4 regions of the Streptomyces sp. AK010 genome follow, and region 1 is predicted to be linked to each of the others. Evidence: riboswitches for the same ligand, from Rfam matches in the RefSeq annotation. Region 1 holds a riboswitch; each other region holds the start of a gene.
What was found. A riboswitch is a leader RNA that binds a small molecule or an ion and turns the genes downstream of it on or off. The one in region 1 is predicted to bind cobalamin.

Region 1 (2,191 bases):
CGCTGCCGGAGGCCTCGCCGCCGCTGCGGCCCAGGACCACGTCCGCGGTGATGCCCGCCGGGCCGGGCCCGTACCCGGCGGCCGGGGCCGGCAGTCCGACCACGTACGCCCTGCCCGCGACTCCGGGGCACCGCAGCGCGGCCCGGGCGGCCCAGGCGGGGCGTTCGGGACGCTCCCGCGGGCGGGGCGGCCCGGGCAACCGGTCGCGACTGGCCGCGACGGCAGCCGCCGCGGCGCTCTTCCTCGCCGCGATGCTCATCGGCATGCGCTGGTTCTCGCCCGACACGACCGCGGAGGGCACGGAGCCGGACGCGTCCCCGAGCGCGAGCAGCCCCGCCGCCACGCCGTCCACCGACTCCGCGTCCTCTTCGTCCTCCGATTCCGAGGCCGGTCCCGGGGCCGGTCCGGCGGTGGCCGACGCGCCGGCCACCGGCAGCGTGGCCGATGTCACTCCCTCCGCGCCGACCGCATCCCCGACGCCTGTCGCGTCCGCGCCCGGCACCGCCCCTGCGACCCAAGAGGCGGGCCCCGGCGGGCCGGAGAAGCCGAAGCCGGAGAAGCCGCGCCGAGCCGGGAAGGACGGGGAGGGCGACGGCGACGGAGGCGACGACTGACGCGGCCCGGACGCCGCACGGCGGACCCCTGACCGGAGCACGTGGATCAGCCGGGGGATGCGCCGGTGTGCGAGCGGGCGCCCTCTTGCGCGCCCCTTGGGTGGCTTGTCATCGCCCTTACCCCGGCCTTATTGTCACCAGGCCTTGGTGAACGGGAAATCCGGTGTGATGCCGGTGCGGCCCTCGCCACTGTGAATCGGGAAGTCCGGCTCCGGCCCTCACGGGCAGCCACTGGGTCCTTGTGACCCGGGAAGGCGGAGTCCGGGCGGTGGTACCCGTCAGCCAGGAGACCGGCCAAGGCGCGTCAACCATCCACGAGGTGCTGGAGAGGGTCTGCTGAGCCATGCACATTGCCGAGGGTTTCCTTCCTCCGGCGCACGCGGTCGCCTGGGGCGTCGCGTCGGCGCCGTTCGTCGTCCACGGGGTCCGGTCACTCACCCGTGAAGTGCGCGAGCACCCCGAGAGCACTCTGCTCCTGGGTGCGTCCGGCGCCTTCACGTTCGTCCTGTCCGCCCTGAAACTGCCGTCCGTGACCGGCAGTTGCTCACACCCCACCGGCACGGGCCTCGGAGCCATCCTGTTCCGGCCGCCCATCATGGCGGTGCTGGGCACCATCACCCTGCTGTTCCAGGCGCTGTTGCTCGCGCACGGCGGCCTGACCACGCTCGGGGCCAACGTCTTCTCCATGGCGATCGTCGGCCCCTGGGCCGGATACGCCCTCTACAAGCTGCTGCGGCGCTCCAACGCCCCGCTGATGGTGGCGGTGTTCTCCGGCGCGTTCGTCGCCGACCTGTCCACCTACTGCGTCACCAGCGTGCAGCTGGCGCTCGCCTTCCCCGACCCAGCAAGCGGATTCCTGGGCGCGCTCGGCAAGTTCGGTTCCATCTTCGCCGTCACCCAGGTTCCGCTCGCGGTGAGCGAGGGTCTGCTGACCGTGCTTGTGATGCGGCTGCTGGTGCAGTCCAGCAAGGGCGAACTGACCCGGCTGGGCGTGCTCCTCGCCAAGAAGCAGGCGCGGACGGAGACCGAGGCGGTGACCCGATGAAGAGGAACACGAAGATCAACTTGGCGCTGCTGCTCGCCGTGGCCGCGCTCGCGGTGCTTCCCTTGGCGCTCGGGCTCGGCGACCACAAGAAGGAGCCGTTCGCGGGGTCCGACGGCGAGGCCGAGACGGCGATCACCGAGCTGAAGCCGGACTACGAGCCGTGGTTCTCACCGCTGTACGAGCCGCCGTCCGGTGAGATCGAGTCGGCCCTGTTCGCCCTCCAGGCGGCTCTCGGCGCCGGTGTCCTCGCCTACTACTTCGGTCTGCGCCGGGGCCGTAGGCAGGGTGAGCAGCGGGCGCTGGAGCGGGAGGCCGACAGCGCGCTCGCCGGCGCCGCCGGGAAGTCCACCGCAGAACAGGACTGAGCCCGGGTGCTGCCGATCGACGCGGCGGCGCACAGCAGTCGCTGGCGCCGCCGCCATCCCGTGGACAAGGCCGTGCTCGGGCTCGGCCTCACCGTGCTCGCGATCTCGCTGCCGCCCTGGCCGGGCGCGGCCCTGGTCCTCCTGACCGCCCTGGTGGTGCTGCTGGG
Region 2 (2,191 bases), on a different contig from region 1:
GACCGGACGCGCTCCTGGACAACCGCGCACTCGTCAGCAACCGCGCGCCCGCGCACACCCCGAGCGCGAGCCACGTCACGCGCTTCGACAGCCGCACGGCCCGCTCGACGTCGTGCGTGCCGACGGCCCGCCCCCGCGTGTTCAGCACGGGCCGGTGCTCCACCCGCCCGCCGTACGAGAGCGTCCCGCCCAGCCGCACCCCGAGCGCCCCCGCGAACGAGGCCTCCACGGGACCGGCGTTGGGACTCGGATGCCGCACCGCGTCGGCCCGCCACGCCCGCACGGCCCCCCGCGGATCCGGCCCGGCCAGCACGGCGAGCACGGCGGTCAGTCGCGCTCCGGGCCATCCCGCGAGGTCGTCCAGCCGCGCGGAGGCCCACCCGTACCGGCGGTACCGGGCCGACTTGTGCCCGACCATGGCGTCCAGGGTGTTGACGGCCCGGAACCCGAGCAGCCCCGGCACCCCGCCGACGGCCCCCCACACCAGCGCCCCCACCACGGCGTCGGAGGTGTTCTCGGCGACCGACTCGACCACGGCCCGGGCCATGCCGTCGGCGTCGAGGGCCTGCGGGTCCCGCCCGCACAGATGCGGCAGCCGGGCCCGGGCGGCCTCGACGTCCCCGGCCTCCAGGGCACGCCCGATGGTCCGCGCCTCCCGGGCCAGCGACGTACCCCCGACGACGGCCCAGGTGGCGGCTGCGGTCAGCGTGATGGAGGCGACGGCGGACGGCCGCACGGCACGCGCGGCGACGGACCCGAGGGCGACGGCCCCTCCGGCACACACGGCGGTGTGCAGCGCGCCCCACCCGCGGTGGTCCCGCCACAACACCCGTTCCACGGCACCCGCGGCCCGCCCGAACGCGGCGACCGGATGCCCCCGGTGAGGATCACCGAGCAGCAGGTCACCGATCAGGCCGGCGGCGGCGCCGTACGCGAAGACGCGACCGGCACCCATGGGCTCAGCCGGCCAGGAGGGCGGGCAGGGGTGGGGTGTTGAACCTCGATCGGCAGCCGCGCATGGCGATATGTGTCCTCACTCAGGGTGTCCACGCCCTGGTTCGACTAGACCGGCGGTGAGAGTTCCTGGCTCCCGGGGATCGCTACCCCGGTGACAGTGGCGGGACCGCGCCGGACTTTCACCGGCTTCCTCTCCTGCCGCCGTATTGGCCCCGGCAGTCCACCACGGCCGGGAACCGCCGTCAACTTGCCGTTGACCTGCGAGGGGAGAGTGTGGAGAACCCCACATCGCCCCCTTGCGTACACACGACGACCGGGCGGCACGGAACCGGAGTTCCGTGCCGCCCGGTGGACACGACGTGCGGTCAGGCCCTCAGGCCACGATCAGATAGATCCCGTATCCCACGGCCGCCGCACACGCGGCGAAACAGGCGTACGCGCCGGTGACCGCGAGCCCCGCGGATCCGCCCTCCGCCACCGCACGTTCGCGGCGCGACAGGCCGGTGATGCCGAGGGTGAACAGGCCGACGAGGGCCACGGTGACCACGAGGCTGATACCGAAGACGGAACCGAGGGCCGCCCAGTCGATCTTCATATCGGAGACTCTTCCTTGTAACCGGTGGCGGGGTCAGACCGTGGTGGTCGTGGTCGGCGTGCGCTCGGCGGTGGCCTGCGACGGGAACGCGGGGATCGGGTCCTCCGACGCCTTGGCCGAACCAGTCGCGGGGGGCGGCGTCACCGCGGCCATCGCCGTGGTGACCACGCCCGCGGGCTCCGCGTCGTCGGTGTCGTTGACGTTGGTGTGGTCGACCACCTCGCGCCGCGACAGCTTCCAGATCGCCGCGCTGGAGGCGATGAGGAAGACCGCCACCACGGCGGTGCCCCAGCTGCCGAAGCCGGTGACGTACTCGGCGAGAGCGCCCACCAGGGCCGCCGCCGGCAGCGTCAGACCCCACGCGACGAACATCCGCGTCGCGGTGGACCAGCGGACCACGCCGCCCTTGCGGCCGAGCCCGGCGCCCATCACCGAGCCGGACACGGAGTGCGTCGTGGAGAGGGAGAAGCCGAGGTGCGAGGAGGCGAGGATGACCGTGGCCGCGGAGGTCTGGGCGGCGAAGCCCTGCTGCGGCTGGAGGTCGGTCAGGCCCTTGCCCATGGTGCGGATGATGCGCCAGCCACCCAGGTACGTGCCCAGCGCGATGGCGAGACCCGCCGAGAGGATGACCCACATGGG
Region 3 (2,191 bases), on a different contig from region 1:
CGGACGTACTCCTCGCTGGTGTCGGTGGAGTCGTACTGCACGAGGTAGCTGCCGGGGGGCAGGGCGTCCACCAGCCGGCGCACGATCGAGCGGGCCTCGTCGTGGTCCTCGATGTGGCCCAGGATGCCCATCAGCATGAGGGCGACGGGCTGGTCGAAGTCGAGGGTCTTCCCGGCCTCCCGGACGATGGCGCCGGGGTCGCGCAGGTCGGCGTCGACGTAGTTGGTGACGCCTTCCGGCGTGCTGGTGAGCAGGGCACGGGCGTGGGCCAGCACCAGCGGGTCGTTGTCGGCGTAGACGATCCGGCTCTCCGGGGCCACCCGCTGGGCGATCTGGTGGGTGTTGTCCACGTTGGGCAGGCCGGTGCCGATGTCCAGGAACTGGCGGACGCCCTCCTCGGCGGCGAGGTGGCGCACGGCGCGGGCGAGGAAGTAGCGGGCGGCGCGGGCACCGGTCTCGATCCCGGGGAAGACCTCACGGAACGCGTCACCGGCCACCCGGTCGACCTCGTAGTTGTCCTTCCCGCCCAGCCAGTAGTTCCAGATCCGGGCCGAGTGCGGCACCGAGGTGTCGATCTTGGGGAACGGCTCCTGCTCCGTCATGGACGCTCCTGCGGTGTGTGGTCGTAGGAAGCCCCACGTTAGCCGGTCGGCGCCCCGAAGAGGATCAACTCCTGTGCGGCACCAGGGAGTTCCTCAGATCCGCCTCGGTCCCCCCTCTCACCTGACCGGCGGCCCCGTACCGTGGGGCCCCGGTCCCCTCGGCCCGTTTCCCACGTGCGGGTACAGTGAGCGGGTCGTCATCACACCGTACGGGGGGAAGCCGGTGCAATTCCGGCGCTGACCCGCAACCGTGAACCGCCGCCCGAGGTGGTGAGCCGGATCGCCCCGTACGGTTTCGTGACCGGCTCACGTGCCCGGCGGTCCGCCGGTGCACGGCACCGTCGAGGTATACGGAGCCGAGCCGCCGGGGGGTGCCCCGTGCTGCCCGGCTCCCCCACAGGGAGAGGCACCCGCCGATCATGAACGTCCGCCGCAGCGCCGCGGTCCTGGCCGCCGTCGCCGTGGTCGGCGCCGCCACCCCGGCCGCCGCCGACCCGTCCCCGTCGCCCTCCCAGGCGTTCCCGTCCGCCCTGTACGGCGGCACGGACCCGAAGTACGACGGTGTCTGGCGCCAGTCGCTCGCGCTGCTCGCGCAGGACACCGTGGGTGTGAAGCCGGCGGCGAAGTCCGTGCAGTGGCTGGCGCGGCAGCAGTGCGAGAACGGCTCCTTCGCCGCGTACCGCCCCGACCCCACCGCCGCGTGCGACGCCAAGACCATGCTGGACACCAACGCCACGTCCGCCGCCGTGCAGGCCCTCACCGCGCTCGGCGGGCACGACGACGTCACCGGCAAGGCCGTCGGCTGGCTGAAGTCCGTGCAGAACGAGGACGGCGGCTGGGGCTATTCGCCCGGCGGTGCCAGCGACACCAACTCGACGTCGGTCGTCATCGGCGCGCTCGCCGCCGCGGGCGAGAAGCCCGACCAGGTCGTCAAGGGCGGCAAGTCACCCTACGACGCGCTGCTGAAGCTCGCCCTGCCCTGCGGCGGGGACGACGACGGCGCCTTCGCGTTCCAGCCGGACAAGAAGGGCGAGCTCGCCGCCAACGCGGACGCCACGGCGGCCGGTGTGCTCGGGGCCCTGGGCAAGGGCATGGTCGTCGAGCCCGGCGAGAAGTCCGACGCGACCTGCGAGAAGGCCGGGACGCCGGAGCAGGCGGCGGCGAACGGCGCGGGCTACCTCACCGCCGCCCTGGCCAAGGACGACGGGCACCTGATGTCCGCGCCGGCCGGTGCCGAGCCCCAGCCCGACTACGGCAACACCGCCGACGCGGTCGTCGCGCTCGCCGCGCAGGGCGCCACCGCGCAGGCGGAGAAGTCCGTGCGGTGGCTGGAGAAGAACTCCGCGGCCTGGGCCGCGCAGAGCGGTCCGGCCGCCTACGCCCAGCTGATCTTCGCCGCCCACGCGACGGGCACGAACCCGCGCGACTTCGGCGGCGCGGACCTCGTGAAGCAGCTGGGCGCCACGGGCCCGGCCCCGCAGGCCGCGGAGAAGACCAAGGCCGCGGACGAGAAGAAGGAGGACTCCGGCTCGGACTTCTTCGGCGTCTGGTGGTACGTCGGCGTCTGCCTCGTCGCCGGCATCGGCATC
Region 4 (2,191 bases), on a different contig from region 1:
CCGGAGGACTACACGGCGGACGCGGGCGACCCGGGGGTCCAGGTGGAGCTTCCGCCTGCGACCGCGGGATCCGCGCACTGAGTCCTGCACAGCGGGGGCGGGCCGTCGGGGGATCCCGGCGGCCCGTCGTCGTATCCTCCCAGGGGCACACCTACCCCGTGCCCTAGTCGCGCGTGCGTGTGGCCATGGCATGCCAGAAGCGGTCCAGTTCGCGGACGCGCATGCTCACCCAGGGCGGTGTCTTCCGGCGCAGCAGCCTCGGGAACCAGCGGCGCAGGCGTCCGGGCAGCAGAGCCTGCTGCTGGCGGCAGAACGGCTCCCGGATCTCTCCATGGGGCACGCCCCGTGACGGGTACGGGCAGAGTCGGAACTGCAGTCGGGCAGGCATGTGGTGCCGGGCTGGGGCGGGGTCGCGGTACCGGGCCGCAGCGGTTCGCGGTTCGTACGGAGACACGGCGGAAGCGGCATGCCGGACTGCTCCGCGCGGATCATGCGCTCCTCGACCTCGTCGGGGCGCCCGTCCCTTCTTCGGGCGGGTGGTGCCTCGGGCCTCAAGACGGATGGTCAGACTGTGCCAGTGGCCGACGAAGCCGCGGCTGGTCCACTTTGCCGCCCGGCGCAGATCACTGTCACCGTCGGCGCGTTGCGCGGCCGCTCCTTGCCCGGCGTGCGACGGACGGCCCTCGTCATGGCGTTTGCTCCCTCCGAGAGGGTTCCCGCTGCGGAGGATCTGACGGGCGCCGGCACCTACTTCCATGGAAAGCACTCCAAGGCGCCCCGCAACCCGGTGGGACATGCCCCGAGGGATCACTCTCCTCATCCATCAGCTGACGCTCCGACACCACCGCGACACAACATCTGGGGGTGCCGACCGAGCCCGGCACAAGATGTATGCTCATGCTCGCTGTCGCCGCAGGGGAATCCGGTGGGAATCCGGAACTGTCCCGCAACGGTGTACCCATGCCCATATAGGCGCACGGGAGTCAGTCCGAGGACCTGCCGACAGCGCACCCGGCCACCCGGCCGGTGTGCCCTGACGTCCGGGCCTCGTGGAATGGGCCGGTGGACGCGACGCCGCGTGCGCTCGTGTGCTGCCCCCCGCCCTCGACGAGGCCCCGTGCCGAGCGAGGGAGAGCCCCACGTGACCATCGCGCCAGCCGAACCGGTCTCAGCCGCCGAGGAGGAGCACGACGCTCCCGGTACCGCGCTGCTGCGGACCCTGACCGAGCTGACCGCCGACCTCCCCGACGCCGACCCCGGCCGGGTCGCCGCCGCCGCGCTGCGCGGCCGGTCCGCCGCCGCGGACGAAGCGGAGTTGCGGGGGCTTGCGACGGAGGCCGCGGCCGGTCTGATCTCCGAGGACCCCGCCTACTCCCGGCTGGCCGCCCGGCTGCTGACCATCGGCATCCGCGAGGAGGCCGCCTCGCAGGGCGTCACGTCCTTCACCGAGTCCGTGGCGGTCGGCCACCGCGAGGGCCTCATCGCCGACCGGACCGCCGAGTTCGTACGGCTGCACGCGGCCCGGCTCGACGCCCTGATCGACACCGGCGCCGACGACCGCTTCGGCTACTTCGGCCTGCGCACGCTGCACAGCCGCTATCTGCTCCGGCACCCGATCACCCGCAAGGTGGTCGAGACACCCCAGCACTTCATGCTGCGGGTGGCGAGCGGCCTCGCCGAGGACGACACCACCCGCGCGCTGGAGGAGGTGGCGTCCCTGTACGGGCTCATGAGCCGCCTCGACTACCTCCCCTCCTCCCCCACCCTCTTCAACTCGGGCACCCGGCACCCGCAGATGTCGTCCTGTTACCTCCTCGACTCCCCCAAGGACGAGCTGGACTCCATCTACGACCGGTACCACCAGGTGGCCAGGCTGTCGAAGCACGCCGGGGGCATCGGGGTCGCCTACTCCCGCATCCGCGCCCGCGGTTCGCTGATCCGCGGCACCAACGGGCACTCCAACGGCATCGTCCCGTTCCTGAAGACCCTCGACGCCTCGGTCGCCGCGGTGAACCAGGGCGGCCGGCGCAAGGGCGCGGCGGCGGTCTACCTGGAGACCTGGCACGCCGACATCGAGGAGTTCCTGGAGCTGCGCGACAACACCGGCGAGGACGCCCGCCGCACGCACAACCTGAACCTGGCGCACTGGGTGCCGGACGAGTTCATGCGGCGCGTGAACGCCGACGCGCAG

Region 2: another riboswitch for cobalamin. It lies ahead of HDC93_RS11375 (cobalamin biosynthesis protein); the one in region 1 lies ahead of HDC93_RS16705 (energy-coupling factor ABC transporter permease).
Region 3: another riboswitch for cobalamin. It lies ahead of HDC93_RS24225 (prenyltransferase/squalene oxidase repeat-containing protein); the one in region 1 lies ahead of HDC93_RS16705 (energy-coupling factor ABC transporter permease).
Region 4: another riboswitch for cobalamin. It lies ahead of HDC93_RS24925 (ribonucleoside-diphosphate reductase subunit alpha); the one in region 1 lies ahead of HDC93_RS16705 (energy-coupling factor ABC transporter permease).

Annotation. Positions count from the first base shown of each region.
Region 1 covers NZ_JACHCX010000007.1:314,465-316,655, forward strand. The annotation lists gene HDC93_RS16700 (serine/threonine-protein kinase) at 1-614, shown strand, start outside; cobalamin riboswitch at 743-928, shown strand; gene HDC93_RS16705 (energy-coupling factor ABC transporter permease) at 958-1,659, shown strand; gene HDC93_RS16710 (energy-coupling factor ABC transporter substrate-binding protein) at 1,656-2,024, shown strand; gene cbiQ (cobalt ECF transporter T component CbiQ) at 2,031-2,191, shown strand, end outside.
Region 2 covers NZ_JACHCX010000005.1:56,087-58,277, reverse strand. The annotation lists gene HDC93_RS11375 (cobalamin biosynthesis protein) at 1-955, opposite strand, end outside; cobalamin riboswitch at 1,055-1,213, opposite strand; gene HDC93_RS11370 (hypothetical protein) at 1,331-1,552, opposite strand; gene HDC93_RS11365 (inorganic phosphate transporter) at 1,586-2,191, opposite strand, start outside.
Region 3 covers NZ_JACHCX010000013.1:113,113-115,303, forward strand. The annotation lists gene HDC93_RS24220 (SAM-dependent methyltransferase) at 1-602, opposite strand, end outside; cobalamin riboswitch at 772-909, shown strand; gene HDC93_RS24225 (prenyltransferase/squalene oxidase repeat-containing protein) at 1,022-2,191, shown strand, end outside.
Region 4 covers NZ_JACHCX010000014.1:20,037-22,227, reverse strand. The annotation lists gene mctP (monocarboxylate uptake permease MctP) at 1-81, shown strand, start outside; gene HDC93_RS38720 (hypothetical protein) at 164-340, opposite strand; cobalamin riboswitch at 885-1,019, shown strand; gene HDC93_RS24925 (ribonucleoside-diphosphate reductase subunit alpha) at 1,142-2,191, shown strand, end outside.